DNA from 3 places in the Shewanella sp. ZOR0012 genome. Region 3 is predicted to be linked to each of the others. Evidence: predicted binding sites of a transcription regulator. Region 3 holds the regulator's gene; each other region holds the start of a gene.
What was found. The regulator ArgR, encoded in region 3, controls arginine synthesis, uptake and breakdown. The targets are predictions, from matches to a motif close to ANTGAATANNTATTCANT.

Region 1 (10,045 bases), 1.9 Mb from region 3:
AGATTAAGATCTTTGCCCGCGGCGAGAAGGCGATTGCTTTGCTGCCACGGGTGACTGGGCACATCAAAATGGTGCTGGGAACTGCGGTCGTCGCCGAAGATAAAGCGACGCTTGCCGAAGAGATCCATGCTAAGTTGCTGAATTCTGGATTGACCTTGAGTGTTGCTGAGTCTTGTACGGGTGGGATGATTACCAGTCAGTTAGTGGATTTCCCGGGCAGCTCTTCCTATTTGCAACACGGTCTGGTGACTTACAGTAATGAGTCTAAGGTGCGAGTGTTAGGAGTTAACCCTGCGACCTTAGACGATCACGGCGCAGTCTCTATTCCAACGGTTGAAGAAATGGCCAAGGGCGCGCGTGCTATTTTAGACAGTGATTTTGCCTTAGCGACCAGTGGGATAGCGGGACCTGATGGCGGGACCGAAGAAAAGCCCGTTGGTACGGTGGCAATTGCCTTGGCAACCCGCAGTGGCGTCTACAGCCAAATGATAAAACTGCCGCGACGTTCGCGGGATTTAGTGCGTAGCTTAAGTGCGGCGGTAGCCTACGATATGCTAAGACGTGAGTTACTCACCGAAGCTGTGATTGTGGATTATCAGTCGATAGGGCGTTTCAGCAAGTAACTTTTTGCTGACTTACGGGTTTTAGTCAGTCTAGCTGGATTAACAAAAATGCTCCCGAGGGAGCATTTTTTATGGTGAATGGTTTGCAACGCAAGCCGTTATTTAATGAACTTAAGGACTAATTCGCCAGGGACGACTTGAATGCTCTCGGTCATCTTCGCCATCAGCGCTTGATTACTGTCCTTCGTATCGAGTACATAAACGGGCTGATTCTCGAGGAAATGCCTTAAGTAGCCCATCACTTGTGGTGTCGCGCTACTGATGGCTTTCTCGATATCCTTGGGTGTTGACTCGACTTTCACCAATTCAAGCTGGCGTAGGTAGACGCTGTGGGTGGCACTGTCATACCAAGGCTTAGCCTCAAAGGTGGTTGAAAGTTGCGCCTTCAACGGATAAATAGGGTTAGTGATGGACACCTGAGTGGTTGCACTTACGCTCATAGTGTCAGGCTTTTCACCGAGTCTGACACTGATGTCGTTAATGCGCACTTGCGCGCCCACGAGTTGATTACCTTGTTTCACCTCAAAATGGATCTCTTTGCTGAGATACTGCTCCATTTCATGCTCGCTAATACTGTACTGCGTGACGCAGCCGCCAAGCAGTACAGATAATCCCAAGCAAAGGCTAAGCGTGAGTTTTTTCATTAACCTGTGTTTCTCATGCCCGCCGCGACACCGGCAATCGTCAGCATTAAGGCGAGTTGCACGTGTTCGGAAGCGGGAGCTTCGGTTGTTTCCTTGCGAGTACGAGCTAATAACTCGGTCTGCAGGAAGTTTAATGGATCGATATAGGGATTGCGCAGTTTGACTGATTCGCGATTCCACGGTGTATGCGCCATTAAGGTATCCGATTTAGTCAGCTCCAGCACCACTTTAATGCCGAGATCTAAACGCTGGCGTAAAGTTTCGCCTAAGTGGTGGAGATTGGGCGGTACTAAGCAGGTTTCATAGTAACGCGCTAAGTTAGGTTCCGCCTTGGCGTACACCATTTCTAGCATTGAAATCCGCGTGCTAAAGAAGGGCCATTCACGATCCATATCCTGTAGCAAATCCATTTCGCCACGTTGGCAGGCAGCCTGTAATGCTTCACCTGCGCCGAGCCATGCTGGCAACATTAAGCGGTTTTGAGACCAAGCGAAAATCCAAGGAATGGCACGTAAGCTCTCGATACCGCCATCGACACGGCGTTTTGCTGGGCGACTGCCTAATGGTAATTTGCCTAGTTCAACCTCCGGAGTGGCTGCACGGAAATAAGGCACAAAATCCGGCTCTTCACGGACAATACCGCGGTAAGCACTCACTGACTCCTGAGCAATTCGCTCCATGCAATTGCGCCATTCCTGCTTAGGCTCGGGCGGCGGAAGCAGAGTCGCTTCTAACACCGCTGAGGTGTACAGGGCTAAGCTTTGCACCGCCAATTTAGGCAGGCCGAACTTAAAGCGGATCATCTCACCTTGCTCGGTGACGCGAATACGGCCATCAACTGAGCCGGGCGGTTGCGACAGAATCGCTTTGTGAGCTGGGCCGCCGCCACGACCAATACTGCCTCCGCGACCATGGAACAGCGTCAGCTTAACGCCAGCCTGTTTACAGACGGCGACTAACTGCTCCTGCGCGCGATATTGCGCCCAAGCGGCTGCCATTACACCCGCATCTTTGGCCGAGTCAGAGTAGCCGATCATCACCTCTTGCATGCCTTTGGTATAACCACGGTACCAGTCGATATCGAGCAGTGCGGTAATGCACTCGGCGGCGTTATTTAAGTCGCTTAAGGTTTCAAATAGCGGCACAACCCGCATTGGATGCGTGCAGCCAGTTTCTTTGAGCAGTAATAATACGGTTAATACATCTGAAGGCTTGCTCGCCATCGAGATCACATAGGAGCCCAACGCCTTAGCAGGATGTTTAGCAATTAAACGGCAAGTGTTAAGCACTTCGGCCACGTCGGCGGAAGGTTGCCAGTTGCTCGGGATCAGCGGACGACGGTTACTGAGTTCGCGCAGTAAGAAGGCTTGTTTTTCGGTTTCATCCCAATGGTTAAAGTCACCCATACCTAGATAGCGGGTTAATTCTGCAAGGACATCGCAGTGACGGCCGGCGTCTTGGCGAATGTCGAGCCTAAGCATATGAATACCAAAACAAGCGAGACGGCGCAAAATGTCGAGCAGTAAACCGTTAGCAATCAAACGCATGCCACAGTCACATAAACTCTTATACAGCATCTCTAGCGGCGCTTTAAGATCGCTTTCTTGCCAAATCAGCGTCGACTTATCCACTTCAGGATTGTGGCCCTCAATACGGGCATTTAAGTAATCTATGGTGTCACGCAGTTTTTGTCTTAATGAGCGCAGCACAAAACGATAGGGTTCGCAGCTATTGTTGGTATAAGCCTTTAATTCATCATTAGCTTCTTCCATTGACAGTTCACCCACTAGCAACACTATATCTTTGAGGAATAAACGTGCCGCAGCATGGCGATTACGGTCTAACACTTCTTGGGTGACTTTGGCGGTCACAAAGGGGTTACCGTCGCGATCACCACCCATCCAGCTTGAGAAGCGCACTGGTGCAATATCTATAGGCAATTGCTGGCCAGTGCGCTCTTGTACTTGATCGTTGAGCTGCCTTAAAAAGTCGGGGACGGCGTGCCAGAGAGATTCTTCAATCGTCGATAATCCCCAGCGGGCTTCATCCACTGGCGTTGGGCGCTCACGGCGAATTTCATTGGTGTGCCAGATCTGAGCAATTAACTGACGCAGACGCAGATTAATTTGGCGACGTTCTCTATCGGATAATTGATCGTTTTCTTGCTCGGCGAGGCAATCCACAATCGCCGCATATTTTTGGATCAGTGTGCGGCGAGAGATTTCCGTTGGATGTGCGGTGAGGACTAAGTCGATATCAAGCGTCTTTAAGCAATCCAACATCTTGGTTTGATCGATACGGCCATTAAGCATACGGCCAAGCAACTGTTCGACCGGATCCGGTACACAAACCAGCTCATCACAGTTACGGCTAATAGTATGAAATTGTTCGGATAAGTTTGCTAGGTTGAGGAATTGGTTGAAGGCTTTGGCAAAAGGCACTAACTCTTCATCGGGGAGTGCGGTCAGCAGTTCTAGCATTTGCTCCCGTGCCGCCTCATCGCCACGGCGGGAATCTTTTGCAAGTTTACGAATTTGCTCAACCTTCTCGAGGAAAGAATCACCGAGGTGGGTGCGCATTGTATCGCCAAGGATCTGCCCTAACATACTCACGTTTGATCTTAACGACGCATACATGTCGGTCACATTGTCTGCCACATTACCTGCCATAGTTACTCCGAATAGAAAAACATCAAAATCCGCTTTGTATTAGCCCGCTAGCACAATACCCACCACAGAGGGCAATGGTCAACAGCAGAACTTATAACTTATACGACTGGCTTATCTGATATGCAACTAATCACGATAATTGTTGAAGAATATTCAATATAAATGCGAGCTAACGCAATATTTTATTATGTTTAGCCAAAGTGAATATGAACTGCATTATTTTGGCTTTGCGTACATGTATATCAGGTGTTAATAAAAAGGACTGATTTTTCAGTCTTTCATCCATAGATAACTGAGTTATAAAGAAGTTAGTGAGGTATTGTGTCATTTGCTAAGCGTGCTTGAACGAAGATTAAAGATAAAATTTAATAAAAATATATATTCACATATATTGCATAAATAGATCTTTGTGGTAGTCTAACCTGCAGTTGAGATGAGTCACCCATTGTGACCTGTAGAGTAAATATCATGATGTATAGCGTTAAGCCGTCAGTGAATAAAATAACGAGCCATTACGATTTCCCACGACGATAGTCCTGTCATCATAGATATGCGCTGTTGCGTATACGCTATTCATCTATTCTTTAAGTCTCTTTGATTTGGTTTATAAAAATACATATGAAAAATATCGCCATTATCGGCGCCAGTGGTTACACAGGTGCACAACTCACTGCTTTAGTCCATGCGGAGTCTGAATTATCAATTCAAGGCCTGTATGTCTCTGAAAATAGTTTAGATAAAGGTAGAGCTTTAGCAGATTTGTACCCTGTCTACAGCCACATTGACTTAGCTCTGTCACCATTGACTGAAGAAGCGAAGACTAAGATCGTCGCCGAGGCGGATGCCGTGGTGTTGGCGACCGAGCACTCGGTGAGTTTGCATTTAGCGGCTTGGTTCTACAACCAAGGTTTAGCCGTGTTTGACTTAAGCGGTGCCTATCGTTTCAGTGATGTGGCGCAGTACCCTAAGTGGTACGGTTTTGAGCACGAATATCCCGAGGTGCTAGCCAAGGCTGTTTATGGTCTTGCCGAGTGGAATGCCAAAGAAGTCGCCGCAACTAAGATGATTGCTGTGCCAGGTTGTTACCCAACAGCATCATTAACCGCTTTGAAACCATTAAAGAATTTACTGACGTCAGCCTATCCAGTGATCAATGCGGTTAGTGGTGTGACGGGCGCGGGTCGTAAGGCACAGTTGCATACCAGTTTTTGCGAAGTGAGCCTCACACCCTACGGCGTATTAGGTCACAGACATCAACCCGAAATTGCCACTCAATTGGGGCAAGAGGTGATCTTCACGCCGCACCTTGGCAACTTCAAGCGCGGCATTTTAGCAACCATCACGGTACAGCTAAAACCAGGCACCACCACCGCCGATGTGGCTGCGGCATACAGTGTTTATGACCAAGCTCCGCTGGTGACGGTGAAACAGAACCAGTTCCCGAAAGTAGATGATGTAGTGCTGACTCCGAATTGCCACTTAGGTTGGAAGTTTGATGAGAACAGTGGCTACTTAGTGGTTGCCAGTGCCATCGATAATTTGATGAAAGGCGCGGCGAGCCAAGCCCTGCAATGCATAAAGATTCACTTTAACCTTTAACCGTTCATCCTTATTTAAGAGAGTCGTCAAGATGTCTACCAACAACTCAGTATTAGTTCTTAAAGTCGGCGGCGCCCTGCTGCAGTGTGAAATGGGGATGGCGCGTTTAATGGATACCGCCGCAGCAATGATCGCAAATGGTCAGCAGGTGCTGATGGTGCATGGCGGCGGCTGTTTGGTCGATGAGCAATTAGCCGCAAACGGCATGGAAACCGTCAAGTTAGAAGGCCTGCGGGTGACCCCGCCGGAGCAAATGCCGATCATTGCCGGTGCTCTGGCCGGAACATCAAACAAGATCCTCCAAGGCGCAGCCACAAAGGCTGGGATTGTGAGTGTGGGTATGAGCTTAGCCGATGGCAACACGGTATCGGCCAAGATTAAAGATGAGCGTTTAGGTTTAGTGGGCGAGGTTTCTCCTAAAGACGCCACTTACCTCAAGTTTATTCTGTCCCAAGGTTGGATGCCGATTTGTAGCTCAATTGCCATGATGGACGATGGCCAAATGCTAAACGTGAACGCCGATCAAGCGGCGACGGTATTAGCTAAGTTGGTCGGTGGCAAGTTGGTGCTGCTATCGGATGTGTCTGGCGTGCTCGATGGTAAAGGTCAATTAATCCCTTCACTGAATGGTAAGCAGATTGCCGAGTTGGTTAAGCAAGGCGTGATCGAAAAGGGAATGAAAGTAAAAGTTGAAGCTGCGCTCGAAGTGGCGCAGTGGATGGGGCAGGCGGTTCAAGTGGCCTCATGGCGTGATGCAAGCCAATTAGTCGCATTAGCAAAAGGTGAGGCCGTGGGCACACAAATTCAACCATAAGCGGAGTAGGTTATGAAGCATTTACTATCGATAAAAGAGTTAACCCAGCAGCAGTTGCTGGATCTGATTACCTTAGCCAAGACGATTAAAGCGAATCCCGCAGAATATCGTCATGCACTGGACGGTAAGAGTGTGGTGATGTTATTTGAAAAGCCATCTCTGCGTACTCGTGTTAGCTTCGATATCGGTATTAACAAGCTCGGCGGCCACTGTTTATACCTAGACCAGCAAAATGGTGCCTTAGGTAAGCGGGAATCGGTTGCTGACTTTGCTTCTAACCTGTCCTGTTGGGCCGATGCCATTGTGGCGAGAACCTTCTCCCACACGACTATCGAACAATTAGCTGAGTTTGGTAGTGTGCCCGTGATTAATGCACTTTCGGATTTATATCATCCTTGCCAAGCTTTAGCCGATTTTTTAACCTTGGCCGAGCATTTTGAAAATATCAGTGATGCTAAGTTAGCGTATGTGGGTGATGGTAATAACGTTACTAACTCATTGATGTATTGCGCGGCCATTCTCGGTGCCACCATGACAGTGATCTGCCCTGCGGGTCACTTTCCTGATGGCTACGTTGTGGCCGAAGTGCAAGAGCTCGCGAGCCGATATGGCGGCAAGGTTGTACTGACTTCAGATATTGATGCGATTGAAGGTCACGATGCTATCTATACTGATACTTGGATTTCCATGGGAGATCCAACACCGTTAGCGGAAATTAAGGATAAGTTTGCACCTTATCAGGTCAATAAGGCCTTGATGGCGAAAGCGGGTGCTCACTTCTTTATGCACTGTTTACCCGCTCACCGCGGTGTTGAAGTGACCGATGAGGTCATGGATGGCGAAGGCTCCTTGATCCTGCAACAAGCTGAGAATCGGATGCACGCCCAAAATGCAGTACTGGTAACCCTATTTAGTTAATTTAACCCTGTTTAGCAGCCTACTTTCTCCAAGGTGAGAAACGAGTTATAGGAATTTAAGATGTCTATCGAGAACAAAAATACTGGCGTGAAAAAAGTCGTTTTAGCCTATTCGGGTGGTCTAGATACTTCGGCCATTATTCCTTGGTTAAAAGAAACCTACGACAACTGTGAAATCATCGCCTTTTGCGCTGACGTTGGTCAGGGTGAAGAAGAGTTAGTGGGTCTGACTGAAAAGGCATTAGCCTCAGGCGCGTCTGAATGCCATATCGTCGATCTGAAAGAAGAATTCGTTAAAGATTACATCTACCCAACCATGGCAACGGGGGCGATTTACGAAGGGACTTACTTGTTAGGTACTTCAATGGCGCGCCCAATCATCGCGAAGGCGCAGGTTGAAGTGGCGCGTAAAGTGGGTGCCGATGCCCTGTGCCACGGTTGTACCGGTAAGGGTAACGACCAAGTGCGTTTTGAAGGTTGCTTTGCGGCATTAGCGCCTGATTTAAAAGTGATTGCACCATGGCGTGAATGGACCATGCAGAGCCGTGAAGATCTATTGGCTTACTTAGCTGAGCGTAATATTAAGACTTCAGCTTCTGCCACTAAGATCTACAGCCGTGATGCCAACGCATTCCACATTTCCCACGAAGGTGGCGAGTTGGAAGATCCATGGAACGAGCCAAGCAAAGGTGTGTGGACGCTGACCGCCGATCCAGAAGATGCGCCAAACCAAGCAGAATATGTGTCACTCGAAGTTGAACATGGCCGTGTGACTAAAGTAAACGGCGAAGCTTTAACGCCATACGCTGCACTGATGAAGCTGAACGCAATTGCTGCACCACATGGCGTGGGTCGTATCGATATCACCGAAAACCGTTTAGTGGGCATGAAGTCTCGTGGTTGCTACGAAACCCCAGGCGGCACTGTGATGTTTGCCGCGCTGCGCGCGATTGAAGAGTTAGTACTGGATAAAACCAGCCGTACTTGGCGCGAGCAAGTGGGAGCCCAAATGGCGCACTTAGTGTACGACGGGCGTTGGTTTACACCGCTGTGTAAATCTTTGCTGGCGGCATCTGAGTCCTTAGCCGAGTCTGTCAACGGTGAAGTTGTGGTGAAACTCTACAAAGGTCACGCGATTGCCGTTAAGAAACGTTCGCCAAACAGCTTGTACTCTGAAGCGTTTGCGACCTTCGGTGAAGACCAAGTGTATGACCAAAAACACGCTGAAGGCTTTATCCGTCTGTACTCGTTAGCGAGCCGTATCCGCGCGCTCAACGCTAAGTAATAGGCAGACTTAAAGGGCGCCTAGCGCCCTTTTTTATATCTTAAGTTTTAACGTATTCAAAGCAGTGACCGAGGGGATTGAGCATGGCTTTATGGGGTGGAAGATTTCAGGGCGAAACCAGCGCGCTATTTAAATTATTCAACGATTCACTGCCTGTGGATTACCGTTTGTTTGAGCAAGATGTGGTCGGTTCTATCGCTTGGGCCGATGCAATTGCTAGCGTCGGCATTATCACTGCCACTGAATGCAGCGACTTGAAGAAAGCGTTGAACGAGCTGCTGGTGGAAGTGAAGGGCGATCCTGCGATTATTCTCGCCTCGGGCGCGGAAGATATTCACAGTTTCGTGGAATCTGCGTTGATCGCCAAAGTCGGCGATCTGGGAAAAAAACTCCATACGGGCCGTAGCCGTAACGACCAAGTCGCTACCGACTTAAAACTCTGGTGCCAATCCGAAGGTGCGGCATTAGTGGCTCGCCTACAAACCTTACGCAGCGAACTTATCGCGCTCGCGGAGCGTGAATTCGACGCTGTAATGCCAGGTTACACTCACTTGCAACGCGCTCAACCTGTGACCTTCGGCCATTGGTGTTTAGCCTATGTGGAAATGATTGAGCGTGATCTTAGCCGCTTAACCGATGCCTTAAAGCGCGCCAATACCTGTCCGCTCGGTTCGGGTGCATTGGCGGGCACAGCCTATCAAATGGATAGACATGCGCTTGCAGCAGCACTGAACTTTGCTTCGCCAACCTTAAACAGTTTGGACAGCGTGTCGGATCGCGACCATGTGGTTGAGCTGTGCGGAGCCGCCTCAATCAGCATGATGCACTTAAGCCGCATGGCCGAAGATTTGATTTTCTTCAACACGGGTGAAGCGAGTTTTATCTCCTTGAGTGACGAAGTGACCTCAGGCTCGTCCTTGATGCCACAAAAGAAAAACCCCGATGCGCTGGAGCTGATCCGCGGTAAAACGGGTCGTGTGTACGGCAGTTTAGTGGGTATTCTCACCACCATGAAAGCCCTGCCTCTGGCCTACAACAAAGACATGCAGGAAGACAAAGAAGGCTTGTTCGACGTGGTCGACAGCTGGGCAATCTGCTTAGATATGGCGGCGCTGGTATTATCTGGCTTAGTGGTGAATCGCCCGAATGCGCTGTTAGCCGCGCAGCAAGGTTATGCCAACGCGACCGAATTGGCGGATTATCTGGTGTCTAAGGGCATGCCGTTCCGTGAAGCGCACCATGTCGTCGGTGTGGCCGTGGTTGCGGCGATCGCTAAGAAGATCCCGTTAGAAGGTTTTACGCTGGCCGAGTTTAAAACCTTTGCCGATATCATCGAAGATGATGTGTATCCCAACCTTACCATCGAAGCCTGTTTGGCAAAACGTGATGTCCTCGGCGGCACAGCGTTGACTCAAGTTAAGCAAGCGATTGCGGCTAAAAAAGCGGGTTAATGGCAAAGTAGGTTAATCTTAGATGAGCAATAAAAAACGCGAC
Region 2 (10,045 bases), 3.1 Mb from region 3:
TTAACCCTTCGAACATCCGTGCCTTACTCGGGAAGTGGCGATAGAGTGCCGCTTCCGATACGCCGACTTCTGAGGCGAGTTTAGCGGTGGTAATACGTTGTCCTGGGCTGGTTTCTAGCATTTGTGCTAGGCATTGCAGTATGTGTTCACGACGATTAATTTTTGGGCTTACAGCCATTGCAGTATCCTTCGCTCAATAACGATTCAGGTTATTTAGTGCCAGAATGGCCAAATCCACCTTCACCACGGTCTGAGCTATCGAACTCATCAACGAGTTTGAATTGTGCTTGTACCACAGGGACAAACACCAGTTGTGCGAGACGATCACCGATTTCTAAGGTAAATGGGGTATCGCTGCGGTTCCAACAAGAGACCATTAAGGGCCCCTGATAATCCGAATCGATAAGCCCAACCAGATTTCCAAGGACGATACCGTGCTTATGCCCAAGGCCTGAACGCGGTAAAATCACTGCTGCAAGGCCTGGATCGGCTACGTGGATGGCGATACCCGTTGGGATTAACTGAGTTTCTCCTGGGGCTATCGTCATTGTGGTATCTATCATGGCGCGAAGATCCATGCCTGCGCTGCCTGGTGTGGCATAGGCAGGCAGCGGGAATTCAGAGCCAATACGGGAATCGAGGATCTTTAATTCAATCGGTGTTTTCATTTGTGTTGTTTTTCTTTCACTATCAACGAAAGTAATTGCCGAGCCAACGTGAGTTTATCGGTAGCAGGCAAATCTTGACTACCCTGTGGCCAGAATACGCGCAGGGCATTGGCATCGGCGTTAAAGCCTAGACCAGCAACGGATACATCGTTTGCCGCGATCATATTCAAATTTTTACGTTTGAGTTTATCGCGGGCGTAGGCTTCTACATCATGGGTTTCTGCGGCAAATCCCACCATAAAAGGACGGTTTGCCAAGCTTGCGACCGTCGCTAAGATATCAGGATTCCTCACCAGCGCAAGTTGCATTTCTTCCGCTGACTTTTTGATTTTACTGGTGGCAATATCGCTGACGCGATAGTCAGCAACCGCCGCACAGCCGATAAAAATATCTTTTTTATCAACATGGTTCATCACCGCCTCGAGCATGTTTTGCGCCGATTCGACATCGATTCGTGTCACCCCTTCAGGCGTGGCTAAATTTACGGGTCCTGCGACCAAGGTCACAACTGCGCCCATATCGGCCGCGGCCTTCGCTAAGGCAAAGCCCATCTTGCCTGAGCTGTGATTAGAGATATAGCGTACAGGATCGATGGCTTCGCGGGTTGGGCCTGCAGTGATCAGTACCGATTGGCCTGCTAGCGGTTGTGACTCCTGTTCAGCATAGACATCTTTTGTTGCAAAAAAGCGACTCGCGAGTTCGACAATTTCGAGCGGTTCGAGCATGCGGCCAGGGCCCACTTCACCGCAAGCTTGACTGCCACTTGCCGGTCCCCATAGGGTGTAACCACGGCTTTGTAAACTGGCTAAATTGGCTTGAGTGGCGAGATTACGATACATCTGCTGATTCATCGCAGGGCAGAGCGCAATTGGCGCTTCAGTGGCAAGACAAGTGGTTGTGATTAATTCATCTGCCATGCCTGCATTGATTCGGGCGAGAAGATTTGCTGTAGCGGGGGCGATAATCACTAAATCGGCCCAGCGCGCCAGTTCAATATGCCCCATCGCAGCTTCGGCAGCGGGATCGAGTAAGCTCGATGATACCGGATGCCCTGATAAGGCTTGCAGTGTGAGTGGGGTAATAAATTCTATCGCACTTTGGCTCATGACCACACGTACATCAAAGCCGCGTTCTTTTAAGCGGCGCACTAAATCCGCACTTTTGTAGGCCGCAATGCCGCCACCAATACCCAGTAGGACGTTTTTCGTTATCAGGCTCACAGACATCATCCGAGATTGAAATCATGCCGCCAACCATAACACAAAGCAGCGAATGTGAGTGACTATCCTAGTTCAAAAAAACTCAACCATACTCAGTAAGCTGCAATTAAGTCAGCGTGTGTAATCACAGGGAGGTGTTATGACGATAAAGGACTGGCCAACAGGAGAGGGACCAAGGGATAAGCTCTTGCAAAAGGGGGCGGCCCATTTGTCTGATGCGGAATTACTGGCGGTATTACTACGTAATGGCCTGTCGGGGCTGAATGCGGTGGATTTGGCTCGCGCCCTCATTCAAGAATTTGGCGGGCTAAGAAGCCTACTTTGTGCCCCCAAAAGTCAGGTGTGTCGACTTCCGGGCGTAGGCCCTGTAAAATACGCCCAGCTTCAAGCTGCGGCTGAATTAGCGCGGCGTGTTGCCCAAGAAAATCTGCATAGAGGTCAGGTTTTGACAAATCCCGATTTAACTCGGGACTATTTAATGAGACAATTAGCCGATCGTTCCTATGAAGTGTTCGCAATTTTGCTGCTGGATAGCCAGCATAGAGTAATTCAGTTTGTTGAATTATTCCGCGGCACCATAGATTCAGCCTCAGTGTATCCGCGTGAAGTGGTGAGCTTAGTGCTTGAAAAAAAGGCAGCTGCCGTTATAGTGTGTCACAATCATCCGTCTGGTATTGCCGAGCCCAGTCAGGCTGACAGACGAATAACTGAGCGATTAAAAAATGCGTTAGCAACCATAGACGTATCCTTGCTGGATCATATGGTTGTAGGTGATCGAGAGATAGTTTCTTTTGCGGAACGAGGCTGGATTAATTAATCTAACACTTGATCTTCACTCTGTGATCGTGTATAAAATGCGCCCTCTTTGTGCCTCGGGCGACGGCCATACGAGGTACATTAATGCTCGAGCGTTAAAATTGTTTTTGGAGAAGATTGACATGTCAAGAGTATGCCAAGTTACTGGCAAGAAGCCGATGGTTGGTAACAACCGTTCGCACGCAAAAAACGCGACCCGTCGTCGTTTTTTACCTAACCTACAAAACCACCGTTTTTGGTTAGAAGAAGAAAAGCGTTTCGTGCAGTTACGTGTATCTACTAAAGGTATCCGTCTGATCGATAAAAAAGGTATTGAAGTTGTTGTTGCTGAACTTCGTGCCCGTGGCGAGAAGGTGTAATAGATCATGGCTAAAGCTAAAGGTAATCGTGAGAAGATCAAATTAGTTTCAAGCGCTAAAACTGGTCATTTCTACACAACTGAAAAAAACAAGCGTAACATGCCAGAAAAAATGGAAATCAAAAAATTTGATCCCGTTATTCGTCAGCACGTTATCTACAAAGAAGCAAAAATCAAGTAATCTTGGTTTCCTGTTTCGAGAAAAGCCCCTTATCTAAGGGGCTTTTTTTTGGCTTTTCGTCATCAAGATGAGATAAATCTGCCCCATACTTGGCGAGCGCGACTAAATCATATTTGGTTAAAAAAATGTGATCATTTATCAAAAGTGCAATTTTTTGAAAATATAAGCACTTTATTGTATTAAAACTGCATTTTAATGAGAATAAATTCTTTATTGGTGAATTAAAATGCAATACTATACGCGGGTTTTCGTTATTCACTCCTGGTAAGCCATTTTGGGGTTACCAGCTTAAATATGAGGTGTAAACAACGCGTGCGTACCACTGAACTGGTTGATGGATTTCGTCATTCTGCCCCTTACGTTAATGCCCATAGAGGGAAAACCTTTGTGGTGATGTTGGGTGGCGAGGCTTTAGCACAAAATCAATTTCGCGGCATTTTGAATGACGTGGCGTTGTTACACAGTTTGGGTATTAAAGTGGTGTTGGTGTATGGCGCGAGGCCGCAAATCGATGCAGCGTTAGCCGCCAATGGGATTGAACCCGCCTACCACGAAGGTGTACGTATCACGGATGAAGACTCACTCAAAGTCATTAAGCAAGTCGCGGGTGCATTACAGTTTGATATTACCGCGCGTTTATCGATGAGTTTAAGCAATACGCCGATGCAAGGTGCGCAAATTAACTTAGTCAGCGGTAACTTTGTGATTGCTCAGCCACTGGGCGTCGATAATGGTGTGGATTTTTGTCTAAGCGGCAAAGTGCGCCGTATCGATACTCAAGGGCTTAAGCGTCAGCTCGATAACCACTGTATCGTGTTGATGGGGCCGATTGCTGCATCCGTCACTGGCGAAAGCTTTAACCTCACGGCCGAAGAGATTGCCACTCAGGTTGCTATCAAGCTGAAGGCCGACAAGATGATTGGCTTTAGTTCGCAAAATGGCATCCTCGATCGCAATGGCGATGTGATTGCCGAATTAATGCCAAATGACGCGCAAAACATTCTTAATAAGCTCGCTGAGCAAGGTTCTGCCTGTGTGGGCACTATGGCCTTCCTCAAGGCGAGTATTGATGCGTGCCGCAATGGGGTGCCACGTTGTCATTTGGTCAGTTACCTCGATGACGGCGCCTTGCTGCAGGAGTTGTTCTCCCGTGAAGGCATAGGTACGCAAATCGTAACAGAAAGCGCTGAGCGCCTGCGCCGCGCATCGATTAGCGATATTGGCGGCATATTGAATTTAATCCGTCCTCTGGAAGAGCAAGGCATTTTAGTGCGCCGAAGCCGTGAGCAGCTTGAGATTGAGATCGAGCAGTTTATGTTGATTGAGCGAGACGGCTTAGTGATTGGCTGCGCGGCTCTGTATCCGTTCGAGGAGGATAACGCCGGTGAGTTTGCCTGCTTGGTGGTACATCCAGATTATCGCGATGCGGATAGGGGCAGTCTGCTGCTGAAAAACATCATAGGTCAGGCGCGTCATCGGGGTTATTCCCGTTTATTTGCCTTGACTACCCGTAGCATTCACTGGTTCTTAGAGCATGGCTTTGTGATTGAAGATGTGGATGCATTGCCGCAGAAGAAAAAGCAGCTGTATAACTATCAGCGCCGCTCTAAAATTCTCGCCCTTGATCTGTAAGCTTTTTACGCTTGATAAGATGCCAGCCTAGCGCTGGCATTTTTGTTGACATAATATGTCTTTGTTGGCAGATTAAGCTTTTCTTCCTTAAGGACTGCCCACCATGGTGACTCAGTTTTTCTCCCTCGCACCTCTGACTCAAACTTCAATTTTAAGCTTTATTATCTTGTTGTTAGGTTTAGCTGGCGTACTGTGGATGTTGTGGGTTAAACCTATGCCGAAAGTGGCTAAATCGGCGAGCTTAGGCATCTTGTTAGTAATGATTGGCGGATTTTCTTGGGTGTTTTATCAATCCCATAATGCTGAAATCGCGCTAACCGACACCGAGCTAAAACTCGATATTCCCTTCTATAAAGTGCAATTAGCGCGTTCCGAACTGTTAGTCGAGCAGGCGCGTCTTATCGACTTGAAGCTGGAGGCGGATTTGGTACCCAGCTTTAAAACCAATGGTATCGGTATGCCAGGGTTTCAACTCGGCTGGTTTAATTTGAAGGGGAAGGGCAAGGCATTTGTGGCAGTGACGGATAAATCCGAGCTAGTGTTAGTGCCAACGACGCGAGGCTACAATCTGCTCTTATCTGTACCCGAGGGCGAGAAATTTTTAGCCCAACTACAAAAGTAGCAGGTCCAGTACACTTACCACTACTTTTGTAACCATTGGCTACAGCGCGATATTATCGCGCCGTTTTGCGTTTATAGGCCATATCGAAGGTGAACACCAGCAGGGCGCTCCAGATAAAACCAAAGGTGATACTCTTCTCTGCATCGAAGGGTTCATTGAATAAGGTTACTGCGAGAATAAACATAATACTCGGGCCGATATATTGGAAAAAGCCGAGCATAGACAATGGAATGCGTACCGCTGCACCAGCAAAACACAATAGTGGAATCGTGGTAACAATCCCGGCTGCCATCAACAATAAATTAAGGTGCCAATCGTTGGTGAGCATATTCGCCGTGGCGCTATCTAAGGTCGCAACCAGATAAACCAATGCGACCGGTAGCAGAATGGCGGTTTCGACTAGCAGACCCGATTTAGCATCCACGTTGACCTTTTTACGTAGCAGCGCATATACCCCGAAGGTGCCCGCTAAGGCGAGGGAGACAATGGGGATTGAGCCGAATGAGACTAATTGGAGCAGCACGCCAGTACTCGCCAGCGCGACAGCAAACCATTGCAACTTACGTAATCTTTCCCCTAAAAACAGCATGCCGAGCAGCACATTGAGTAATGGGTTAATAAAATAGCCTAGGCTAGCATCGAGCATATGATCATTATTCACTGCCCAGATAAAAATCAACCAGTTACCTGCAATTAATAGGGAGGTGATGGTGAGTACGAGTAGCTGTTTTGGCTGTTTAAACAGCTGGCGCAGTTTTCCAAAGCCACCGATAAACAGCATGATGATCACCATAAATACAAATGACCAGATCACCCGATGCAGTAAAATTTCGGTCGCCGAAACATGGTGGAGTAGTTTGAAATATAAGGGCGCAAATCCCCACATACAGTAAGCACTGACGGCAAGTAGGATCCCTTTGCGGTATTCGGTATCAGGCATGAGACATCTTCGAAGGACAACAGGACGGCGATTGTAGGAGGCTATGGGAATTGACTCAAGGTGTGTACAGCCGCCTTTTTCGTTACAGGATGTCTCTAATGGCGAGAGCTCAACAAAAAGAATAGGGGAAAAACCTGAATAATCAAGGTGTTTCCCTTTTGTTTATTGATGTTGAATGCGATAAAGAAATCTTGAAAAACCATGGGTGACAACGGACTATCCCACCATATAAGTGCCAGTGCCGAAGGCGATATGGGTTCCTTGCTCGTTGTGTAACTCCATTCGGCAGACCGAGACGCGATTGCCAGCTCGGATCACACTGCCAGTGCCAGTGAAAATCTTTCCACGCCCGGGGCGCAGGTAATCGACACGCATATCAATAGTGCCTAAGGTTTGCAGCCGTTGCTGTAACTCTTCAAGCGTCCAATCATCACGGCTAGCGACCAGTCCTGCAAAGGCGGTGAGCCCTCCTACGACATCAAGCACTGTGGCGGTGACACCACCGTGGAGAATTTGTTGATGAATATTGCCAATGAGCTCTGGCTTCATATTGATCACCACTTCAACGCCATCTATGTCGTAGCGCTTGATATCCAGACCCAATAAATTATGAAACGGCACGTGCTGGTCAAACACTTCGGCAACACGTTTGAGTACTTCGGCTTGAATTGGGTTTGTCATGCAGTTCGTCCTTGTAGGCTGTAGGGCTTCTTAGAATAGGGTCGAAGTGTGCGTAATGGCATTCGACTTAGAGCAATTAATCTACCGCTAAGCCTATGCCTAATGCAACTTAAGCCGCTGTGCTGGCAAATCGTCTTCGGTGTTGTGATGAGCAGTGGAAGTAGGCTAAGTCTATCCTCTGGTTGTTAGCGTGGGTCAGTTTGGGCAAGATGGCGCAAGACAGGAGCGATTCTGTCCTTTAGAATAGGCGCCCTTACTTTTTAGCTAGAAGATCCATGGAAACTCAGTTACTCGACATACATGATGATCCGCTGTCCCAACGCCTAGCGCAGGTGTTTGGTTACCGTGACTTTAGGGACGGTCAACGCGAGATTATCGAACGTGTATGCAGTGGTGAGGACTGCCTGGTGATCATGCCCACCGGCGGCGGTAAGAGTCTGTGTTACCAGTTGCCCGCACTGCTGATGCCTGGCATCACTATCGTGGTTTCACCACTGATTTCATTGATGAAAGATCAGGTCGACAGCCTGTTACAGACGGGGGTTAATGCCGCTTATTTAAACTCATCGCAGCCGCGGGAGCAGAGTGTAGAGGTGCTTAGGCAGTTGCATCGCGGCGAGCTCAAACTGCTGTATGTGTCCCCCGAGCGGTTGCTAACGGCTGATTTTATCGAGCGCATGCAGTCACTGCCGCTGTCGATGTTTGCTATTGACGAGGCGCACTGCATCAGCCAGTGGGGGCATGATTTTAGACCCGAATATGCCGCCCTTGGGCAGTTAAAGCAGCTCTTTCCCCATGTGCCAATGATGGCGCTCACCGCCACCGCGGATCAGGCGACGCGACAAAATATTTGCGAGCGCCTAGGGATTAATCCCTTTAAATTACTATCGAGTTTCGATCGGCCCAATATTCGCTATACGGTTGCCGAAAAACTCAATGCCGCGAATCAATTACGACAGTTTTTACTGCAACAAAATGGCAGTAGCGGCATTGTCTACTGTAGCAGTCGACGCCGCGTGGATGAGGTGGCAGAAAGGCTCACCCTGCAAGGGTTTCATGCTAAGGCTTACCATGCGGGCATGACGGCAGAAGAGCGCGGCGAAGTGCAGGATAGCTTCCTTAAAGATCAAATTGATATTGTCGTTGCGACCGTCGCCTTTGGTATGGGGATTAACAAATCCAACGTGCGCTTTGTGGTGCATTACGATATCCCGAAGAGTATCGAAGCTTATTATCAAGAAACTGGCCGAGCGGGCCGTGATGGACTCGAGGCCGAAGCCTTTATGTTGTTCGATCCCGCTGATATTGGTCGAGTGCGCCATCTTATCGAGCAATCGGAGCCAGGGCCGCAGCAGCAGGTGGATTTCCATAAACTCAATACCATGGCCGCCTTTGCCGAGGCGCAAACCTGTCGGCGCCAAGTGCTGTTGCATTACTTCGATGAAAGCGCATTAGAACCCTGTGGTAACTGTGATATTTGTCTTGACCCGCCTAAGCGTTATAACGGCACCGAAGATGCGCAGAAGGTGCTTTCTTGCATCTATCGTCTCGGGCAACGCTTTGGTATTAATCATTTGATTGAAGTGTTGCGTGGCTCCAAGGGGGCCGCGATTGTTGACCGTGGCCACGATAAGCTCAGTACATGGGGGATTGGTAAAGATAAGAGCCATGAGTATTGGCTGAGTGTTATTCGCCAACTGATCCATTTAGGCTTAGCGAGTCAAGATATTACTCGTGGCTCATCCATCACCTTAAATCCCTCTGCAAGGCCAATATTGAAGGGAGAGGTGGCGTTGATGTTGGCTGAGCCGCGTATCCAACTCACCAGCATAAAGCGTAAAACGACACAGTCGAGAGTGCCGCTTAACTATGATCGCAAGTTATTTGCCCGCCTTAAAACACTGCGCCGCACCATTGCCGAAGAGCAGGATGTGCCGCCTTATCTGGTGTTTAACGATGCTACTTTAGCGGAAATGGCGGCTATGATGCCGACAAGCCCTGGGGAAATGCTGGCAGTTAATGGCGTGGGGGAACGTAAACTCAGTCGATTTGGCGGTGAGTTCCTTGATGAAATCGCGGCTTATTTAGCGGGGGAGTAGTCGCTTTGTGTATCGGTCACCTTGAGTTTGCTGAGTTGATTGATATTGGCACGTTTCACTAAAGAATCCAAAGTATCAAACTGTTGCATCACTGCAATCCCGATATTGACCTTGCTTGATCCTTGTGATGTTTGAATTGTGGGCGTTAATTGGTTGACGACTCGTTGTGCGCCGCGGGCGGAGGTGTAAGGTAGCACTATCACAATTTCATCCATCGAATACCGTAATAGTATGTCTTGCTCACGGAGTTTATCTTGTAATTTATCGATCAAGGTTGGCAGATCGACTTGGCGAATTTGGCTAGCATTAAAAAGTAATAATGTCAGTGGATAAGCGCCCTGTTTGGCACTATGCAGGGTGAGCTCAAGCTGCTGAATAGGTGCAAGGCGCTTGGATTTGGTGTCAGGTGATGGGGCATGTTTATTTTGCTTATCAATAAAGTACCAAATGGCGCCACCTAAGAGTGTCATGCTCACTAAAAACAAGGTACTAAAGGCCCAATCTACATTCAGCTCATCCATTAAGGTGGGATTGCTCTGTGGATCATCTGCGCTGAGTTGCTGTAATCCCTGCTGATTTAATCTGGCTTTAAACTGCAAAATTCGCATGTTGTTTATTGATTCGTTAGCCAGTTCTGCGGCATCGAAGCGCTTTTGTAAAAATTCGTAGGCGAGTTTGTAGTTATCTTGAGTGTGGTAATAATCACTCAATATACCATAAAACCATTTAAGATCAGTATATTGCTTAAGCGTTTCGCCTTGTTCAATGGCAGAGTGCATGAGTGTTAGCGCTGCTTCATCCCTATGTTGTGCAAATCGTACTTGAGCG
Region 3 (10,045 bases):
CCATTGCCAGTAATTCAGTGGCGCGCTCGGGCGGCACAGACCAGACGATGGAGCAGAGGTTTTCTTCATATAATGGCAAGAAGGCCAGCGGGCCATCCTGCAAAAACACTTGGCGGGCGGTGGCGAGGTGTGGCATCTCGCTACGAATGGTCGCCACGATCGCATGGTGACCATAATCCCAGAAGGTTAACGGGATCTTACATTGTTCACGCACCCAAGAATTAGCGCCATCGGCGGCAATCACGAGTGCGGCGCTGACACTCTCTATTTCAGCACCATTGGCGAGGGTCAACCAAGCTTCACGCTCACCAAAGGCGATACGCTCTAAGCGTTGGTTTTCGATATGGGTGATATTGTCAAATTCGCTGGCACGCTTGGCGAGGGCATAGCTGATGGCGTCGTTTTCGATAATCGCGCCAAGGCTAGGTTCACTGATGCTACTGGCATCGAAGGCGATTTTGCCAAAACCGTCTTTATCCCATACCGCCATTTTTTGATAGGGCGTCGCGCGGCTGGCATCGACATAGTGCCAAGCGCCGAGGTGCTCCAGCAAACGTTGGCTCGCCTTGTTGATGGCGCTAACCCTAAGCCTTGGCTCACCGCTCACGGCCTCTGTGTGGCCCGCATCGATAACGACAACATTAAGATCGGCCTGCGCCAATCCTATCGCGGTGGCGAGTCCCACCATGCCGCCACCCACAATGGCAATGTCATAGGCTTGTGAACTTAACATGGGTACATCCTTTTCGCGTTGCGATACCAGTAATGATTATTTCCAGCCCATCGCTTTTTGAGCGACGGGGGTTTTCAGTGGCGGGAACCAAGATAACAGCCGTAATCCCAGATTACGCCCAAGGGCCAAGGGCCAATATTGGTTAGAGAAGCCACGGACTAAAAATTCAATATTGCGAATAGTGCTGTTTCTATCCGCCTCACGGGCCTGCAAATAGCCATGGGTAACGGCGACACCGCCGATATCCTCACCCTGCTCTCGCGCAGTGTTGAGCACTTCAAGCAAGCTCACCACATCCCGAAGGCCTAAGTTAAATCCCTGCCCCGCAATCGGGTGTAGCGTCTGCGCCGCATTGCCGATAAACACACATCTATGGTGAATTGGCCTTGGCATGTAGGACAGATTTAACGGATAAGCATGGCGCTCGCTGACATCGATAAACTGGCCGGCGCGATAACCAAAGGCTTGCTGCAACGCAGCTAAAAACTCAGCTTTAGGCGCGGTGAGCATCGCTTGGGCGCGGTGATTATCGAGTGCCCAGACGAGGGATAAACGCGGCTGGCCTTGGCTATCTGCCATCGGCAATAACGCCAGTGGGCCAGTCTCGGTAAATCGTTCATAGGCCCAGTGCTGATGAGGCTTATCGGTTTGTAGATTGGCGATAATCGCGGTTTGTTCAAACGCCACTTGGGTAATGGGCAGATTAAAACTGCTGCGCACTTTAGACTGCAAGCCATCGGCGGCGACCACCAGCTTGGCGCAAATCCGCTCGCCGGAATCCAGCACCAGCGTGTTGCTGTCGATATCGGGAATTAACACTGACAGTTTGGCAGGACAATAGCGCTTAACCTGAGTTTTGTTAAGCTCGCTAAACAGCACTTGGCCGACCCTTTCAAGCTCGACGACTTGCCCAAGCGCATCTAAATGGAACTGACTAGCGTTGAGTTCCGTCATGCCAAAATGGCCGCGATCGGACACGTGGATATCTTTAATTGCCGTGCCTAAATGCGCCAATTTTGGCCATAAACCTAAACGGGATAACTCGAAGATGGAACCATGGGCAATGGCGATAGAACGGGCGTCAAAACCGGGGTGATTGTTATCGGGAAGATGCGCCTCGATTAAGGCAATTGACAACGGTTTTTCAGTACCAGACAAACGCGCCAAAGCTAACGCTAGGGTCGCACCCGCCATGGCGCCACCGACAATGGCAATATCGACGTTTTGAACTGAATTATCCATGTGCTCTGCTACCGTCATGGGGTTCTCATTCAAGCTATGGCATGGCTAAAAGCGTTTCGCCATCAGGATGTTAGATTTGAAAAACACTAAAAGGCGGAGTCGCTCCGCCTTTCTCTTTTAGGAATTAATGGATCACCGCAGGATCGTCACTCTCTTCATCGCTCGGCTCAGGGCCAAACTCGGAGTAACACAAAATCGCAGCGATACGCACAAATTCCAACAATTCAATATAGGCGGTTTCCGACTCTTCATCGTCGGTCACATCGAATTCCACTTGAGCGATATCGGCCAGATCTTTAATCACTTCACGCACTTCAGCGGAGGCTTTATTGAGCTTAGGCTGGATAATCGCAATGCCTGTTAAAAAGCTTTGCGTCCAAAGCGATAGCGCCTCAACTCGGTGACTGAGGGATTCTTCCTCTTCGGGAAGCAATGGCATAAAACCAAAATCAAAGTCACTCAAACGAGCAACCGAGTCTTGGAACAACTCACACACCAATTGATGTAAAGGTGCGGGCAAAGGCTGACCATCGTTCATCAGGTCAAATAACGGTTTAATCCACAAATCACCGGTTTGATCTACACCACCGCAGATTAAACCCACAAGAGCACCGTGAACTTCCACGGGATGCTGACCAATTTCAGCCGCATCGAGGGCTATTTTTAAGCTTTCGATACGTAACGAAGGAGGGGTCGCCATATCAGATTCCAATCAGAATTTTCCAGCAGCAATGCTAGCAGAGTTAAAGACTTGAACCAACTCTGATCCGGCATTCTTAGGGTTGAAGATAAAAATTCCGGCAACTGCTCACACAAGCAGCAAACAAAACGGCGAATGTGCAATCCATCAGCGGCTTACCTTGCACTTTTAATATCAGCCCTATATAGTCCGCCCTATCGATGCCAACGAAAGGATCATCTTCGAATGAGTAACAGTGCAGTTGAAATCACCCTGCTGGGGCGCACCTACTCTATCGCCTGTCCGAAAGGTCAGGAAGATGCCCTACGCATTGTGGCTCAAGGGGTTGAGCAGCAACTCACCACCCTAAAAAATCGCACTAATAGCTTAAGCCGCGAAGAAATTGCCATTATGGCGGCGCTGAATATTGGCCACGAGTTGTACCAAGAAAAGCAAAAGAATAAGCATTATATGAAACAAATGGATGACCGCATCAGCCTGTTGCAGTCAACCTTGGAAAACGCCTTAGTTGAGCGTTCAACCAAATAGTTTTAGACTGTGCACTCGGTGCCAAGCACCATCTATCTGAGAAGAGTTGCACAGTGAATGGCTAACTGGCCTATACTTTTTTAAGCCAAACGATTAGCGATTCAATACCGTTTTTGCTCCCTGGGATGCAGGCTAACTGGTAATGTCCCTGTGCCGATAATTTTGATCTCAGGGTGAATGCTTTACTGACATTGAGCATGCTCGGCTCGTACCGAGAAGCCTTAGGAGGTAATCATTTACCCGCCTTGAACCTACGGTTCAAGGGCTACACCGGTAGCGGCATTCTGGGGAGCATCTTATTTATGTCTATCACTTCACCTGTATCGAACTCTTCGGCCCCAACAGTCAAGGGGCCACACGGCACTCAGCCTGAAATTGACGCCAAGTCGCTAAGTCTAAATCTAAGCCCAACTCTCAGCCGAGCCGAATTACGCAAACAAATCCGTTTAGCCCGCCGCTCGCTTTCGACAGAGGTGCAAACCGAGGCAAGCCTTGCCGCATGTCAGCGAATGCTCGAAAAGCTCAGCGCGCTGAAGGCCCAGCATGTCGCGCTTTACCTCACCCACGATGGCGAACTGGCAACAGCTCCGCTTATCGAAGCGCTTTGGCAACAGCGGATTCAAACCTATCTGCCACGGCTGCACCCCTTTAATGCTGGGCAATTATTGTTTTTGCATTACCACGCCGACTCGGTAATGCTACCGAATCAATTCGGTATTTTAGAGCCACGGCTAGATGTGCGTAACGTTATGCCGATTGAGCGACTCGATGTGGTGATCACCCCGCTCGTTGCCTTTGATATCCAAGGTAATCGTATGGGCATGGGCGGCGGCTATTACGACAGAACGCTAGCTAATTGGCACAGCAAAGGCAAACCACTGCCCATGGGGTATGCCCATGATTGCCAACAAGTACCGAGCCTGCCATGCGAACATTGGGATGTGCCCTTGCCCGCTATCATCACCCCAAGTCGAGTATGGGAGTTTTGAATAAAGAAGGTGCTAGGTGCTAGATAACTAGATTCTAGGACCTAGGACCTAGGACCTAGAACCTAAAATCTAGATTCTTTTTTACCTTAAATGCCGCCCACCATCGACATTGTGGCTACGCCCAGTGACATAGCGGCTCGCCAATAGATAATCCACCAAGGCGATAATCTCTTGATTTCCAGCTTCTTTGGGCAAAATGGCCTTGGCTAAGGTCTTTTGCCGATAGGCTTCATCATCACTTGGATTAAAAAGGATCATCGCCGGAGCAATCGCATTCACTTTGACCTCGGGCGCTAATTTAGCCGCAAAAGATAAGGTTAAATTATCTAGCGCTGCTTTACTGGCCGCATAAGCCATGTGCTTGGCACTGCCCTTTTCGGCCACATAGTCAGTGAAATGGATAATATCGCTGGCGCCAATCTCGCCCTCGGCTCCCGCTTGTAGCTGCGGGGCTAACGCCAAGTTCATTTGATAGGGTACGCTCACATGCACCTGCATCATGCGCTGCATCACCTCATGGGGGGCAAGGCTTGGGCTGTTGTCTGGCAGCCAGTCAGAGGCATTATGGATAATGGCGCGGATTTTGGGGTATTGGCTCAATTGCTCAATCAGGGTTTGGAGCTGCGCATTATCGTAAAAGTCGCATTGGATTAAGGTCGCGCCCAAAGACTGCAACTCATCGATGCTGGGATAATGGCTGCGATAGGTGCCAATCACCTTGTGCCCTTGGGCGAGCAAGTGTTTCGCGAGGGCGTAACCAATACGTTTACCCACGCCAGTGATAATAATGGGAGCTGTCATATCCATCCTGTTATTTGCCAAGCACTGATTAAAAGCAAACGCATTTGGCAGATTGTTAATCGCACAATCACGTAATCACACAATCACGTCACTCATCGCAATAGCTTAATGCCTCTAGCCAAGAGTGTATAACAATTAAAACCGAAAACATGTCGATCTAAATGCCTGACAACTGCGTATACTCAGGGACACACAGTAAGAGGTAGACCTAATGGAACTGCGGATTTTTTTCGATGGCAATTGCCCATTATGTAGCGCCGAAATGCGTCAACTCAAAGCGCGCGATCCCGATGACAGAATTGAACTGGTGGATCTTAATGCTGACAATTTCAGCTCAAGATTCAGCTATATCGATAAAGACTACGCCAATACCATTCTCCATGGCGAAACCGCCTCCGGCCAAGTGCTGCTCGGGCTCGATGTCACTTGCAAAGCATGGGCGCTCACAGGCACTCGCCCTTGGGTACAAGTGCTACGCTTACCGCTTATCAAACCTATTGCGGATTGGTGCTACCTGAGATTCGCCAAGCACAGATACCGTATTTCCTATCTACTGACGGGTAAAGCTCGCTGTGACAGCCAATGCCAACTGCCTAAATAGCGAGACTCAAGATTAAGAACCCCTGTTTAGAGAACAAAGTTTAAAGCATAAAAAAACGGAGCCATTCGGCTCCGTTTTCTCATAATTCAGAAGAATTACTTAACGAAATCAACGCCTAGTTTGATATCGCCTTTCAGCGTATCTAACATAGAATCACGGGCGTTAGCTTCGAATGCGCTCACTTCACCGTAAGGCAGTACTTTTTCGATACCGTTTTTGCCTAACAATACTGGTTGAGCGAAGAATTCAGCGTGCTCGCTGCCGCCGTCAACGTAAGCACATTCAACGATGTTAGCTTCGCCTTGCAGACCACGAACCAGAGACATACCGAAACGGCATGCCGCTTGACCCATAGACAGCGTCGCGCTGCCGCCACCGGCTTTAGCTTCAACCACTTCAGTACCCGCGTTTTGGATACGTTTAGTTAAAGAAGCGACTTCTTCATCAGAGAAAGTCACGCCTTCAACTTGAGACAGTAATGGCAGAATAGTCACGCCACTGTGGCCGCCGATCACGTTGATTTTAACGTCAGCAACGTTTAAGCCTTTTAATTCAGCGATGAAAGTCTCAGAACGGATAACGTCCAGAGTGGTCACGCCGAATAAACGGTTCTTATCGTAAACACCTGCTTTTTTCAGCACTTCAGCAGCAATAGCAACTGTAGTGTTTACTGGGTTAGTGATAATACCCACGAGCGCTTTAGGGCAAGTAACAGCCACTTTCTCGATCAGGTTGCGAACGATACCTGCGTTGATATTGAACAGATCTGAACGATCCATACCAGGCTTACGTGCAACACCAGCAGAGATAAGCACAACGTCAGCACCCACGAGGGCAGGCGTTGGATCTTCACCAGCAAAACCTTTGATTTCAACCGCAGTTGGGATATGGCTCAAGTCAACCGCAACACCCGGAGTTACCGGTGCGATATCGTATAGAGACAGTTGAGAACCCGCAGGTAATTGAGTTTTTAACAGTAGGGCAAGAGCCTGGCCGATACCACCAGCAGCACCAAGTACAGCAACTTTCATAGTTATCTCCGTTATTTCTCGGATATGTGTGACATGGATCTAATTTGCGTTGGCGTCACATTACTGGAATGTCACGCTAATTTCAATTATCCCTTAGTCGTTGATTCAAAGATTTACTAAAACAGCGCGTTGCAATGTTGAATATTTACTCTAGTTCAACAAATACATTTATAAATGAATTAGCATAAATTGAGTTAATTGCATTTTTATTCAGTCATTATGGTTATTTGTTGACAGTTTAACCAAAACTATTCAGAATAAGCCTGTTTTTTTGAATAAAGAATAAGACTATGCAAACGACCAAGAATCAGGATGACCTTGTTAGAATTTTTAAGGCGATTTTAAAAGAGGAGCGCTTTGGCTCCCAGAGTGAAATCGTCACCGCCTTGCAAGCAGAAGGCTTTACTAATATAAACCAATCTAAAGTGTCTCGTATGCTCAGCAAGTTCGGTGCAGTGCGCACTCGCAACGCTAAGCAAGAGATGGTTTATTGCTTACCTGCCGAATTAGGCGTGCCCACTGCGGGCAGCCCGTTAAAGAATTTAGTACTCGATGTTGACCATAACCAAGCGATGATTGTTGTCCGCACTAGCCCAGGCGCCGCACAATTAATTGCTCGTTTGTTAGACTCCATCGGTAAACCTGAAGGGATTTTGGGAACCATTGCGGGTGACGATACGATCTTTATTTGTCCATCTAGCATTCAAGATATCGCCGATACCTTGGAAACCATCAAATCTTTATTCAACTACGCAGAATAAAAAAACAGGTCAGCTTGCTGACCTGTTCTATTTCCACTGTACGCTTTTCAGTCCAGGATTACCCTAATTTCAGGGCTTGTGTCCCGCTTACGTTACAGTATTTAGCCGAAACTCCTCAGCCTTAGTAAGCCACACTGATCCTTTGATTGGGATGCGCCGCTTTTTCTGCTTCATCGAGCATGGCTTTGGCGTAATCACTCACCGAAATCCGGCTACGGCCATTTGCATCGGTAAAGAAGCTATCGCCACCTAAACGGTAAGAGCCTTCGCTTGCACCAGGGTAGATCTCTGCCGCTGGGCTGACAAAAGTCCAGTTAACAGTGGTGTTGGCGGCGCGAAATGCCTTTAATGCTTCACCTTGAGCCAGAGCTTCATCCTTATAAGCGGGCGGGAAATCTGGGCTTGAAACCAAGGTTACTCCCGGTGCCACTTCTAGACTACCAGCCCCACCGACCCACAATAAACGTGGCACTTTAGCCTGTGGCAATACGGCTAATAGATTATTAACGGTTTTCGCCACTAAGCCGTGATTCTGCTCGGCGCGGCCGCCCACTGAAGCAATTAACACATCCACGCCTGCAAAGGTTTCAGCGGTTAATGGCTGAGTCAGGTCAACACTACGCACTTCTGCCGCCGTTTCACCAAGCTTGCTTGGGTCACGCACTAAGGCAACGACGTCATGACCACGGCTTAAGGCTTCATTTAAAATGGTTCCGCCAATCCAACCTGATGCACCTAATACTGCAATTTTCATTTGATAAGTCTCACTGCTGATTTAAATTGAGACCAGTTTACTTGCGATACTTAGCGTGATAAATATCGATAAATGAGCAGGATTGTTTCAGATTGAGATACTAATGGGTGTAATTATATATGGATAAAATCGCCGCCATGCGTAGCTTTATCGAAGTGGCCAACTGTGGCAGCTTTACTAAGGCCGCAGAACACCTCGACCTCAGTCGTTTACAGGTTTCTCGCCATATTCAAGAAATTGAGCAGTGGCTCAGTTTACGCCTGCTACACCGCACCACCCGCAGCGTTAGCCTGACCTTACAGGGTGAAGAAGCCCTGCAATATTGTCAGCGGGTGCTGAGCGAAGTCGCCGCAATGGAAAGCCGCGCCCATAGTCATAACACTGAATTAGTCGGCAGTATTCGTATTGCCACGCCTGTCGGACTTGGGCAGCACAGTCTGTTTGATGTGGTCGATCGCTTTATAAAATTGCATCCTAAGGTCAATATTCAGCTGTTAATGTCGGACAGTTTTGCTCAATTAGTGGATGAGCGGGTGGACGTGGCACTGCGCTATACCGAGCAGCCCGATGAGAATTTAATTGCCCGTAAATTGATGAGCATAGATGCTGTGCTGTGCGCCGCGCCCAGTTACTTGGCTCAAGCCGAGCCGTTAACCGTCCCTAACGATCTGCTCAGCCATAATTGCCTTATCCATAGTTCGCAGCAACATTGGCAGCTACTCAAGGAGCAACAGAGTGAGCTGATAAAACCTATGGGGAATCTGATGGCCAATGAAATGGGAGTGCTGGTCAGCGCCGCGTTGCGCGGGCATGGCATTGCCTACTTGCCCTGTGACTTAGCTAATCAATATCTGGCCAGCGGTCAACTGCAAGAAGTGCTCCCCGAATACACGGCACCAGGCCAAACCCTCTGGGCCGTGTACTTATCTCGCAGCTACCAACAAGCGCTAGTGCGCGCCTTTATCGATTTTACCGCTCAGCAATGGCAGCTCGATATCAATAAGTGGACAGCGGCGAGTTAAGCCCACAAACAAAAACGCACTGAGGCTTTAAGGCTCAGTGCGTTTAGTCGTGATTTGCTAAGGGTTAATTATCGAATTGCATCAAAAAATCTAAGCTTGGGGCGAAAAACGACGAGCCAGTTAACGCACTGGTGAAGTGCATCAAGTGATCGTGATTACCCGCACCATCACCAAACACCATGCTATGGAGCATCTTCTCGAAGTGATCCGGCGTGCGGCAGGTTGAAATAAACATCAGGCCTTGTTCTTTGAGCGAGCCGTAAGGCATGCTCTGGCGCAAAATCTCGATGGACTTGCCGTTTTCATCCTTGAGGTTTACCCGCTTGATATGGCTGGTTAATGGCTTATCTTCCGACTCGTATTCGATGTTGTCTTGCTTGGTACGACCGATAATATCTTCTTGCTTTTTAAGCGGTAATCTATGCCACTTACTCAAGTTGTGGGCGTACTTTTGTACGTGAATATAGCTGCCGCCCTTAAATTCAGGGTCTTCATCCCCAACCAAGGCGACCTCTTGGCGATGACGCCCTTTCGGGTTTTCGGTGCCATCGACAAAGCCCGTTAAGTCGCGACTATCCATAAATCTAAAGCCGCGCTCTTCTTCCACTAGCTCGACTAAGTCTTCGAACATTTGGCTGATTTCGTTGGCGACTAAATGCAAAATGTCGTAACGATCGCAACGAAGATGCACAAACAGATCGTATTCGATAGCAGGCGCCTCGCGGTTACCCGCCTGCATCGCCGGGAAAGGCTTAAGCATTTCGGGGCGAGCATCGGGATAGAGACTGTCCCAATAGTTGGCGCCTATGGCCACAAAACCATTGAATGCACTGTCGGAATACTGATCCGTCAACTCATAAATATACTGCGCAACGTTGGCAAT

Region 1: a site for ArgR is predicted at 4,306-4,323, ahead of argC (N-acetyl-gamma-glutamyl-phosphate reductase). Genes of this name have one in related genera too.
Region 2: a site for ArgR is predicted at 3,459-3,476, ahead of argA (amino-acid N-acetyltransferase). Genes of this name have one in related genera too.

What each region holds. Positions count from the first base shown of each region.
Region 1 covers NZ_JTLE01000094.1:1,687,222-1,697,266, forward strand. The annotation lists gene L976_RS09070 (CinA family nicotinamide mononucleotide deamidase-related protein) at 1-623, shown strand, start outside; gene L976_RS09075 (DUF1439 domain-containing protein) at 722-1,267, opposite strand; gene ppc (phosphoenolpyruvate carboxylase) at 1,267-3,936, opposite strand; gene argC (N-acetyl-gamma-glutamyl-phosphate reductase) at 4,555-5,535, shown strand; gene argB (acetylglutamate kinase) at 5,567-6,349, shown strand; gene L976_RS09095 (ornithine carbamoyltransferase) at 6,362-7,267, shown strand; gene L976_RS09100 (argininosuccinate synthase) at 7,328-8,551, shown strand; gene argH (argininosuccinate lyase) at 8,635-10,002, shown strand.
Region 2 covers NZ_JTLE01000094.1:471,458-481,502, forward strand. The annotation lists gene slmA (nucleoid occlusion factor SlmA) at 1-178, opposite strand, end outside; gene dut (dUTP diphosphatase) at 210-668, opposite strand; gene coaBC (bifunctional phosphopantothenoylcysteine decarboxylase/phosphopantothenate--cysteine ligase CoaBC) at 665-1,897, opposite strand; gene radC (RadC family protein) at 2,028-2,705, shown strand; gene rpmB (50S ribosomal protein L28) at 2,827-3,063, shown strand; gene rpmG (50S ribosomal protein L33) at 3,070-3,243, shown strand; gene argA (amino-acid N-acetyltransferase) at 3,556-4,875, shown strand; gene L976_RS03970 (PH domain-containing protein) at 4,979-5,497, shown strand; gene rarD (EamA family transporter RarD) at 5,550-6,437, opposite strand; gene L976_RS03980 (thioesterase family protein) at 6,654-7,118, opposite strand; gene recQ (DNA helicase RecQ) at 7,394-9,217, shown strand; gene L976_RS03990 (diguanylate cyclase domain-containing protein) at 9,199-10,045, opposite strand, start outside.
Region 3 covers NZ_JTLE01000094.1:3,618,701-3,628,745, forward strand. The annotation lists gene L976_RS17480 (FAD-dependent monooxygenase) at 1-733, opposite strand, end outside; gene ubiH (2-octaprenyl-6-methoxyphenyl hydroxylase) at 770-1,993, opposite strand; gene L976_RS17490 (UPF0149 family protein) at 2,100-2,675, opposite strand; gene L976_RS17495 (cell division protein ZapA) at 2,901-3,203, shown strand; RNA gene ssrS (6S RNA) at 3,318-3,498, shown strand; gene L976_RS17500 (5-formyltetrahydrofolate cyclo-ligase) at 3,506-4,192, shown strand; gene folM (dihydromonapterin reductase) at 4,274-4,993, opposite strand; gene L976_RS17510 (thiol-disulfide oxidoreductase DCC family protein) at 5,205-5,594, shown strand; gene mdh (malate dehydrogenase) at 5,690-6,625, opposite strand; gene argR (transcriptional regulator ArgR) at 6,916-7,386, shown strand; gene L976_RS17525 (NAD(P)-dependent oxidoreductase) at 7,508-8,140, opposite strand; gene L976_RS17530 (LysR family transcriptional regulator) at 8,260-9,162, shown strand; gene L976_RS17535 (Dyp-type peroxidase) at 9,227-10,045, opposite strand, start outside.